DNA from 3 places in the Yinghuangia aomiensis genome. Region 3 is predicted to be linked to each of the others. Evidence: riboswitches for the same ligand, from Rfam matches in the RefSeq annotation. Region 3 holds a riboswitch; each other region holds the start of a gene.

Region 1 (3,267 bases), on a different contig from region 3:
TCGAGCTGGGCTTCGGACAGCCACTCGGGGTCTTGTCCGCCGGCCGCGATGAGCGCGTGGATCAGCGCGTCGCCGTCCGCGGGTTCCAGGCCGGGCAGCGCGTCGGGGCCGGCCGCGGGACCGACGTCGTAGCCGGCGTCGCGCATCGCGCGCAGCAGGGCGACGGCGCTGGCGGGGGTGTCGAGGCCGACGGCGTTGCCGATGCGGGCGTGCTTGGTCGGGTACGCGGACAGCACGACGCCGATGCGCCGTTCCGCGGGCGGCACATGCCGCAGCGCGGCGTGCCGGACGGCGATCCCGGCGACGCGGGCGGCGCGTTCCGGGTCGGCGGCGTAGAAGGTGAGGCCGTCGGCGCCGGTCTCCTTGAAGGAGAACGGCACGGTGATGAGGCGGCCGTCGAACTCCGGCACGGCGACCTGGGTGGCGGCGTCCATCGGCGAGAGGCCCGCGTCGCCGGCTTCCCATTCGGCGCGGCTGGTGGTGAGGCTCAGGGCCTGGAGCACGGTGATGTCGAGGGCGGCGAGCGCGCCGACGTCCCAGGCTTCGTCGTCGCCGCCCGCGGACACCTCGGCGGGGCGTGCGCCGCCCGCCGCGAGCACGGTGACGAGCAGCGCGTCGACCTCGGCGATCGCCTCGAACAGCGCCGGGTCGGCGCCGCGCAGCGACGCGCACCAGACCGGTACGGCGCGGCCGCCCGCGTTCTCGATGGCGTCGCACAGGGTGCCGACGAAGGCGGTGTTCCCGGCCAGGTGGTGGGCGCGGTAGTAGAGCACGCCGACGGCGGGCGCGTCCGGGTTGCGCGATTCCCGCTCCAGACGTCCCCAGGTGGGGACTTCGGCGGGCGGTTCGAAGCCGTGGCCGGTGAGGAGCAGCGTGTCGGAGAGGAACCGGTGGAGGTTCGTCAGGTTGTCCGCGCCGCCCTGCGCGAGGTACGCGTGGGCTTGCGCGCTCACCCCGGCGGGCACCGTCGCCAGTTCCATGAGGGCGGCGTCGGCGGCTTGTTCGCCGGAGACCACGACGACCGGGCGGGGCCCGGCGAGGAGGGCGTCGAGGCCTTCCTCCCAGGCGCGGCGGCCGCCGAGGAGGCGGACGACGACGAGGTCGGTGCCGTCCACCAGCGCGGGCAGGTCGGCCGCGGTCGTGCGGGCCGGGTTGGCGAGGCGCCATGCGCCGTCGCTCGCCTTGGCGCTGAGGAGGTCGGTGTCGGAGGTGGAGAGGAGGAGGATCACCGGGCCGACCGCGCCTTCGCGTCGCCGCGCCGGGTCGCGGATGCGGATGCGGCCGGTGCGTATACGTGCGTGCAGGTCGGACGGCAGGACGAAGTCGCCACAGCGCGCGCCTCTCCGGGGTCCTCGCCCCATCGGACAATCGGGTCCGGGCGCGCAGTTCCTGACTCCCCGCCGCATGCTGCGGCGGGTCACAGTGGCGGGACCGTCCCGGATTCGCACCGGGTTCCTGACTGCGCCCTCCCCACACCGGCGACGCCGGCGCCCGCTCAGCATCGCCTAGCGGCCGGTCGCGCTGCAAGTTCCCCCAATCGAGGGATTTGCCACGTTCCCCGGAGGGCCTCGCGGGGGCTGCTATCCGGTTGGCTCGCAGAGCCCCCACTCGTGGGCGAGCACCGCGGCCTGGGCCCGGCTGCGCACCCCGAGCTTCGGCAGGATCCGGCTGACGTGCGTCTTGGTGGTGGCCTCGGCCATGTCCAGGTGCACCGCGATCTCCTGGTTGGAGAGGCCGCGGCCGAGGCAGGCGAGGACCTCGCGCTCCCGCGGGGTGAGCGCGGCGAGCGCCTCGGGCGGTTCGGCGGGGCCGCGCGGACGCGGCGCGGCGAATTCGGCGATGAGGCGGCGGGTGACGGCGGGCGCGATGATGCCTTCGCCGCGGGCCACGGTACGCACGGCCTCGGTGAGCACCGCGGCCTCCGCGTCCTTGAGCAGGAATCCGGCGGCGCCCGCACGCAGCGCCCCGAACACGTATTCGTCCAGGTCGAACGTGGTGAGCACCAGCACGTCGGCCAAGTGTTCGGCCACCACCGCGCGGGTCGCGGCGACGCCGTCGAGCCGCGGCATCTGCACGTCCATCACGACCACATCGGGCCGCAGTTCGCGGGCCAGCGCGACGGCCTCCTCGCCGTCCGCGGCCTCGCCGACCACCTCGATGCCGTCGGCGGCCCGCAGGATCATCACGAGTCCGGCGCGCACGGCGCCCTGGTCCTCGGCGACGACGACCCGGATCACGACGCGGCCTCCCGGGCCTCCCGGGCAGCGCGCGGCGCGCGGGCGGCGTCGCGCTGCTCGGCCTTGCACGGCAGTTCGGCGCGTACCCGCCACAGCCCGTCGTGCGGTCCCGCCTCGAAGCGGCCGCTGAGCAGCGCGGTGCGTTCCCGCATGCCGACCAGGCCGGCACCTGCGCCGGGGGCCCGCGGCCCGTCCGGGGCGGCGACGTAGGTGCTTTCCACCGCGACGACGAGGCAGCCGCGGGTGTGCCGCACGCGCACGATGACCGGACCGGGCGCGGCATGCTTCATCGCGTTCGTCAGCGACTCCTGGACGATGCGGTACGCGGCCAGTTCGACCGGTGCGGGCAGCACCGTCCCGGCCGGACGCGTGTCGTCGAGGACGAAGGTGAACCCGTCGGCCGAGCCGCTGCGCTCGGCCCGCCCGATCATCGCGTCGAGCGAGTCCAGCCGCGGCACCGCCGCGGACTCCTCGAACCCGGTCTCGCCCCCGCCGCCGTCACGCAGCAGCCCGATGAGGCGGCGCATCTCGGCAAGGCCCTGCACGCTGCTCTCCCGGATGATGCCGAGCGCCTGCTTGGTGGCGTCCGGGTCGCCGGCCGCGACGGACATCGCCGCAGTGGAGTGGATCGCGATCGCGGACAGGTGATTGGCGACCACGTCGTGCAACTCGCGGGCCATCCGCGCGCGTTCCTCGGAGACCGCGGCACGGCGGTCCAACTCGGCGAGCAGCGCGGTCTGTTCGGCCCGCAGGCGCTCGGCGGCGGCTTCGTCGCGGTGGGTGCGGATGATCCACGCGGTCGACGCGGGCGCCAGCGTGATCAGCCCGGCGAAGACGCCGATCAGCAGCGCCTGGGGCTGCCGCATGATGCCGAGCGCGACGATGGTGGCGGTGAGGGAGAGGACGAGCGCGGTCGGGGTCATGCGGCGCGCCCACGGCAGCGGACCGTAAAGGGTGGTGGCGTACACCAGGTCGGTGAACATCACGATCGTGGCGATGTTGCCGCCGGAGACGGTGTCCGCGGCGAGGG
Region 2 (3,267 bases), on a different contig from region 3:
CTCTTCGGCGATGCGCGTGGAGATTTCCCGGGCTTCGGCGGAGTCGAAGGGCAGGCCGAGGCGGAAGAAGACGTCCTGGAGGCCCATGACGCCGAGGCCGACGGGGCGCCAGCGCGGGTTGGACGCGGCGGCCTGCCCGGTCGGGTAGTAGTTGATGTCGATGACGCGGTCGAGGAAGGTGACCGCGGTGCGGACGGTGGCGCGGAGCTTGTCCCAGTCCAGGCCGCCGTCGGCGACGTGCGCGCCGAGCTGGACGGAGCCGAGGTTGCAGACGGCGGTTTCGCCGTCGCTGGTCACCTCGAGGATCTCCGTGCAGAGATTCGACAGGTGGACGACGTTGCCGGGTTCGGCGGCCTGGTTGCAGGTGCGGTTGGCGGCGTCCTTGAAGGTCATCCAGCCGTTGCCGGTCTGCGCGAGGGTGCGCATCATGCGGGCGTACAGCTCGCGGGCCGGGAGTTGGCGGACGTAGCGGCCGTCGCGTTCGGCCTGTTCGTAGACGGCGTCGAAGGCCGGGCCCCACAGGTCGGGGAGTTCGGGCAGCTCGTTCGGGTCGAAGAGCGACCAGACGCCGTCTTCCTCGACGCGGCGCATGAACAGGTCGGGGATCCAGTTGGCCAGGTTGAGGTTGTGGGTGCGGCGGGCTTCCTCGCCGGTGTTGTCGCGGAGTTCGAGGAACTCCAGGACGTCGGGGTGCCACGGTTCGAGGTAGACGCAGGCGGCGCCCTTGCGGCGGCCGCCCTGGTTGACCGCCTGGACGGACGCGTCGAGGGTGTTGAGCCACGGGACGATGCCGTTGGAGTGGCCGTTGGTGCCGCGGATGAGCGCGCCGCGGGAGCGGACGCGGGTCCAGGCGACGCCGATGCCGCCGGCGAACTTCGACAGGCGGGCGATGCGGCCGTACATGTCGTAGATGGATTCGAGGTTGTCCTGCGGTGAGTCGAGCAGGTAGCAGGACGACATCTGGGTGTGGCGGGTGCCGGAGTTGAACAGCGTCGGCGAGCTGGGCAGGTAGGCCAGCGACGACATGAGGCGGTAGAAGGCGATCGCTTCCTCGGCGGTGCGCGAGAGGCCGCAGGCGACGCGCAGGAGGAAGTGCTGCGGGGTCTCCACGACGGTGCGGTGCACAGGGTGGCGCAGCAGGTAGCGGTCGTAGACGGTGCGCAGGCCGAAGTACTCGAAGCGGCGGTCGGCGCCCTCGGCGTTGGCGGTGTCGACGGCGGCGTCGAGGGCGGCGGCGTTCGCGGCGACGAAGTCGGCGGTGGTGTCGCCGATGAGGCCTTCGCGGTGGCCGAGGGCGATGCCGTCACTGAAGGCGGTGATGCCGTGCGCGGCGGTTTCGGCCGCGATGGTGCGGGCCAGGAGGCGCGCGGCGAGACGCGAGTACTCGGGTTCCTCGGCGATGAGTTCGGCGGCGGTGCGGACCGCGAGGGCGTCGAGGTCGGCGGCGGTGCCGCCCGCGTGGAGGCCGGCGAGGGCGCGGTCGGCGACCCGGGCGGGGTCGGTGTCGGACAGGTCGGCCGCGAGGGCGCGGACGGCGGCGTGCAGCGCGTCGGCCTTGGGCCCGGCGTCGGGTGCGGTGCCGGTCTGCGGACCGGGGTTGTGCGGCGTGCCGGTTTCGGCCGGGCGAGTCTGGGCGCGCGGAATCGCGCTGTCCATGACGGTCACGGGGCTCTCTCCTCGCGAGCTTGAACGTGCGGTGACCACCGTGCGCGCTCGCGGACAGTGCGGCGCGTACGGGCGGCTGGCAGGTCTTCGGACTTGCGGGCATGCCGGACTGCGGCACACGGAGGTGTGCCGGGGTACGGAGGTCCTAGTGGCCGTCGCTTCCCCCGGGCGCGGGCCCGGAGTGCTTGGTGACGGCGGTCGTTCCCGCTCACCGCTGCGGGGGCAGTCCCGGTTTCGCACCGGGTTCCCTCTTCCCAAGGCGCAAATGCCACCTGACGGGGCATCAGTTCCTTTTCGCCGCCCGCTCCGACTGCTTGGAGCGGGCGAACCAGCTGCGAGCAGGAGCATATATGTAGTGGGTGAGGCCGCGTGCGACCCCTAGTGGTTGTGTCCGGCGTGTCGCGAAGGTCGGCCTCTCGGGAAGGGTCTTCCGCCCGGGACTACTCCCGGGTATGTTACCCGGGGTAACACCCGATGCTCCTCCCTTTCTGCGCCTCACTTTCGTCCCCCACAGCCCGACCCCCGGGAAGGCGGTCCCGCATGGCGACCCCGCTCACGGATGCACCGGCCGGCACGACCGGCGCCGGCATCGACGGCTACCGCGCCGTCCAGCGCCTCGCGTACGACTGCGCCGAAGCGGTCGCGGCCGAACTGCGCCCGGGCACCACCGAGCGCGAGGCCGCGGCGATGATGCGGCGGTGGCTCACCGACCGCGGCGTCCGCGACTGGCTGCACCTGCCGTTCGCCTGGTTCGGCGACCGCACCGCGTTCACCGGCTTCAAGGTGCCGCTGCAGTTCTTCCCCACGAACCTGCGGCTCACCGAAGGCATGCCGTTCATCCTCGACGCCGCACCCGTCCACAACGGCTACACCGCCGACATCGGGTACGCCAGCTCCCTCGGCCCCAACCCGGTCGTCGACCGGCTCCTCGACGACCTGGCCACCCACCGCGCCTTCATCGTCGAGGCCGTCCGCGCCGGCCGCACCCTACGCCAGATCTACCTCGACGTCGACGCCCTGATGGCCCGCCAGGGCTACGAGAACCGGCACCGCGCCTACCCGTTCGGCGTCATCGCGCACCGCGTCGGCAAGGTCGCCGACGCCCGGCTGCGCCCGCACGCCTTCGGCTTCGGGCAGAACGCCCTGCGCGGCCTGCTCAAGGACGGCATCCGCGGCCACCGCGAGGGCTGGTCGCCGCTGTGGAACCCGCGCAAAAGCTCCGGCCACCCGGCCACACCCGGCCTCTGGGCGGTCGAACCACACCTCGGATTCCGCGGCGTCGGCGCCAAGTTCGAGGAACTGCTGGTGGTGACCGAGGACGGCGACGCGTACTGGCTCGACGACGACCTCCCGCACGTGCACCGTTGGGCCGACCGCGGCCTGTACGGGGCCGAACTCACCGGCACCGGGGCCGGATTCCCGGCTCCCGCCGGCACCGCCGCCGACCTGTCCGCCGTCACCGAGGAGGCCGCCGCGTGAGCGCGCTGCACGACCTGCCCGGCGCCCGCCGCTTCGACGTCGAAACGCCCGACGGGGTCCGCCTGGCCGCCGTGGAAGCCGGCCGCGCCGACGGCCCCACCGTCGTCCTGGTGCACGGCTACC
Region 3 (3,267 bases):
CCAGCAAGGCCACCGGCCGGAAGACCTGCGCCGCGAGTGGACCGCGGGCCTGAATGCCGGGCTGACGCGCCTCGGCTTCCCCACCGTCGACCCGGCCGACGTCTTCTTCCCCTTCTACGGCGACCTCCTGGCCGCCGCGCTGCGCACGCAGGAGTCGGTCCCGGCCGGTTTCGACCTGGTCGCCGACGACCCCGCGGCCGCGGCCGCCCCCGCGTCGCCGTCGGCGCGCGACCTCTACGAGCGCATGCTCGGCCAGGCCGCCGAGCAGGCGGGCATGCCCGTGGAGAGCGCCGCCCAGGAGGACGAGGGCTTCGCGCTCGGCACGGTCGTCCGGGTGACCCGCAAGCCCCTGGACTGGCTGGCCCGCCACTCCGGCGTCGACCGCCTGGTGGTCGCCGCCGCGTTCCGCGACGTCGCGGTGTTCCTGGACGACGCCCGCGTCCGCGACGAAGTCCTGGCCTGCGTACGCGACACCGTGCCCGCCTCCGGCGGCATCGTCCTGGTGGCGCACAGCCTGGGCACCGTGGTCGGCATGGACCTCCTCGCGGGCCTCGGCGGCGGACCGACGGTGACCGGCCTGGTGACGGTGGGCGCGCCGCTGGGCCTGGACACCGTGTACGCGCGGCTGGCGACCGCGGGGCCGCACCTGCCGTCCCGTGTGCCGCGGTGGTTCAACGGTTGGGCGCCCGCCGACGGCGTCGCGATCGGCTGCCCGTTACGCGGCACGTGGACCGGGCTGAGCACGGAATGCTCGGTGGACAATCCCCGCGACCGGGCGCACGACATCGACGCCTACTTGTCGCAGCCCGAAGTCGCGGGTGCCATCGCCGCGTTGCTGGGGCTCACACCCCGTTGAAGGCCCACGGAGCGTTCACTGAACGCCCGAGGGGCGCCAGGCCGGCTGCCTGGCGCCCCTCGCACGACCGCTGTCAGGCAGCCAGCGCCACCCGCGGCCGTTCGACGACCTTGCCCGCGAGAACGCCGAACAGGACGCCGAACGTGGTCCACAGCACCGCCTGGACGCCCAGGGCGGCCATGCGGAACCGCCACAGCACACTGGCGGAGAAGCCCTCCGGGACGGCGTCCGCGGCGGGCAGGGCGAGGGCGATCAACGCCATGGCGACGACGTAGGCCGCGATCGCCGCGAGGACGGCGTTGCCCGTCCCCCACCGCGGCGCGAACTGCCGTGCCAGATAAGCCGCGCCGACGGCGACGGCGATGCTGATCGCGATGATCCCGAAGTAGGAGACCGTGCGTTCCGTGAGCGTGTCGGGGTCGCCGACCGCGGGCGGTTGCGCGGGGTACTTCAGGAAGGGCACGAGGACGACGGCGACGAAGCCGACGGCGGCGACGATCCCGGCGGTGGCGCGGGCGCCGTAGGGTCCGAGTCGGCCGTAGGCGAGCGCGAACACGAGGGCGAAGAGCCCGCCGATCGCGATCCCGTACACGGTGACCCCGGTGAGCAGGCCGGCGGTGCTTTGCACGGCGCGGCTGACCGGTTCGGATTCGTCGTGTCCGCCCGCATGCCCCTGGGCGGCGTGGTCGTGGGCGGACTGGTGCTCTTCGAAAGCGATGGCGTGGCGGACTTCGGGTTCTCCGAAGACCCACGCGAACACCCAGGCGAGGAGGCCGGCCGCGACACCGGTGAGCATGCCGCGGACCAGCAGGTTGCGCATCATCAGGCGGTTCCCCGGGGCCGTCAGTGGCAGGGGAACGCGAGCAGGTGCCGGCCGTCGTGCACGAACTCGTGCACGCCGTTTCCGGAGAAGATCGCCAGTGCGCCCTGCTCGGCGCCGACGAAGTAGATGAGGAAGAGCATCACAGCCCCCATGAAGGCCGCCCAGGGCAGCACTTCGCGCACCGGAATGCGCACGGGGACGGGTTCGGCATGGGGAGTGGGGATGGCAGCCGTGGCCATGGTTCCTCCTTCGGGGCACGCGCCCGCTGGTGGTGCGCGACGTGGAGGGTCTGACTGACGGCTGGTCACGGTGCCCGCGTTGCCGGGGCTCGTGCCATACCGATCACAGTGGCGCGTCCGCGCCGGATTCCCACCGGCTTCCCCACAGCATCGCGATGTCGTTCGCACCGTAGGGGTTCGGGCTACATGTCGTCAATAACAGCGCGTGCTCGACGACATGCGGCCCGACGCCCCCCTACCGGTGCGGCGACGGAAGTTGCCTCAGGATTGCGCGAGTTGGTCGGCGAGGGCGCGCAACGCCAGTTGGTACGAGCCGATACCGAAGCCGGCGATCGTGCCGGTGGCGACGGCGGCGACGACGCTGGTGTGCCGGAACTCCTCGCGGGCGTACGGGTTGGAGATGTGCACCTCGATGAGCGGCGCGGTGCGTTGCGCGATGGCGTCGCGCAGGCCGTACGAGTAGTGCGTGAACGCGCCGGGGTTGATCACGACGGGAGTGCGCGCGTCGGCGGCGTCGTGGATCCAGCGGATCATTTCGCCTTCGTCGTTGGTCTCCCGGACCTCGACGGCGAACCCGAGTTCGACGCCGGTCTTCTCGCAGGCGGCGACGAGGCCGGCGTACGAGGTGGAGCCGTACACGTCGGGCTCGCGGCTGCCGAGGCGGCCGAGGTTGGGGCCGTTGAGGACGAGGACGCGGGTGGGGGCGGTCACGAGCGCGCCACCTCGCCGTACGCGGCGGCCAGCATGGCCGGGTCGGGCGCTTCGAGGATGGCGGGCTTGGCCAGGCCGTCGAGGACGACGAAGCGGAGCCTGTCGGCGCGCGACTTCTTGTCGATGCGCATGCTGTCGAGGAGCTTGGGCCAGGCGTCGCCGCGGTAGGTGAGCGGCAGGCCCAGGGCCTCCAGGACGGTCTTGTGCCGGTCGGCGGTGGCATCGTCGAGGCGGCCGGCGAGGCGGCCGAGTTCGGCGGCGTAGACCATGCCGACGCTGACGGCGGCGCCGTGCCGCCACTTGTAGCGCTCGGCCTTCTCGATGGCGTGGCCGAGGGTGTGGCCGTAGTTGAGGAACTCGCGGGTGCCGGATTCCTTGAGGTCGTTGGTGACGACGTCGGCCTTGACCCGGATGGCGCGTTCGATGAGTTCGGCGGTGTGCGGGCCCGCATGGGTGCGCGCCCCGGCCGGGTCGGACTCGATGAGGTCGAGGATCACCGGGTCGGCGATGAAACCGGCCTTGACGACCTCGGCGAGCCCGCTGATGTAGTCGTTGGCGGGCAGCGTTTCCAGGGTCGCGAGGTCGGCGAGGACGCCGGCCGGCGGGTGGAACGCGCCGACGAGGTTCTTGCCTTCGGC

What was found. Region 3 has a riboswitch for cobalamin ahead of ABEA93_RS24500 (CbtB domain-containing protein). Riboswitches for the same ligand answer to the same signal wherever they lie in the genome.
Region 1: it holds a riboswitch for cobalamin, as region 3 does, so the genes downstream of both, cobN (cobaltochelatase subunit CobN) here and ABEA93_RS24500 (CbtB domain-containing protein) in region 3, are expected to answer to the same signal.
Region 2: it holds a riboswitch for cobalamin, as region 3 does, so the genes downstream of both, ABEA93_RS22250 (ribonucleoside-diphosphate reductase subunit alpha) here and ABEA93_RS24500 (CbtB domain-containing protein) in region 3, are expected to answer to the same signal.

Annotation. Positions count from the first base shown of each region.
Region 1 is NZ_BAABHS010000006.1:182,425-185,691, forward strand. It holds gene cobN (cobaltochelatase subunit CobN) at 1-1,229, opposite strand, end outside; cobalamin riboswitch at 1,363-1,502, opposite strand; gene ABEA93_RS10310 (response regulator) at 1,581-2,237, opposite strand; gene ABEA93_RS10315 (sensor histidine kinase) at 2,234-3,267, opposite strand, start outside.
Region 2 is NZ_BAABHS010000016.1:22,634-25,900, reverse strand. It holds gene ABEA93_RS22250 (ribonucleoside-diphosphate reductase subunit alpha) at 1-1,656, opposite strand, end outside; cobalamin riboswitch at 1,727-1,956, opposite strand; gene ABEA93_RS22245 (M24 family metallopeptidase) at 2,206-3,144, shown strand; gene ABEA93_RS22240 (SDR family oxidoreductase) at 3,141-3,267, shown strand, end outside.
Region 3 is NZ_BAABHS010000018.1:56,835-60,101, reverse strand. It holds gene ABEA93_RS24510 (trypsin-like peptidase domain-containing protein) at 1-856, shown strand, start outside; gene ABEA93_RS24505 (CbtA family protein) at 930-1,679, opposite strand; gene ABEA93_RS24500 (CbtB domain-containing protein) at 1,700-1,918, opposite strand; cobalamin riboswitch at 1,961-2,105, opposite strand; gene aroQ (type II 3-dehydroquinate dehydratase) at 2,180-2,629, opposite strand; gene aroB (3-dehydroquinate synthase) at 2,626-3,267, opposite strand, start outside.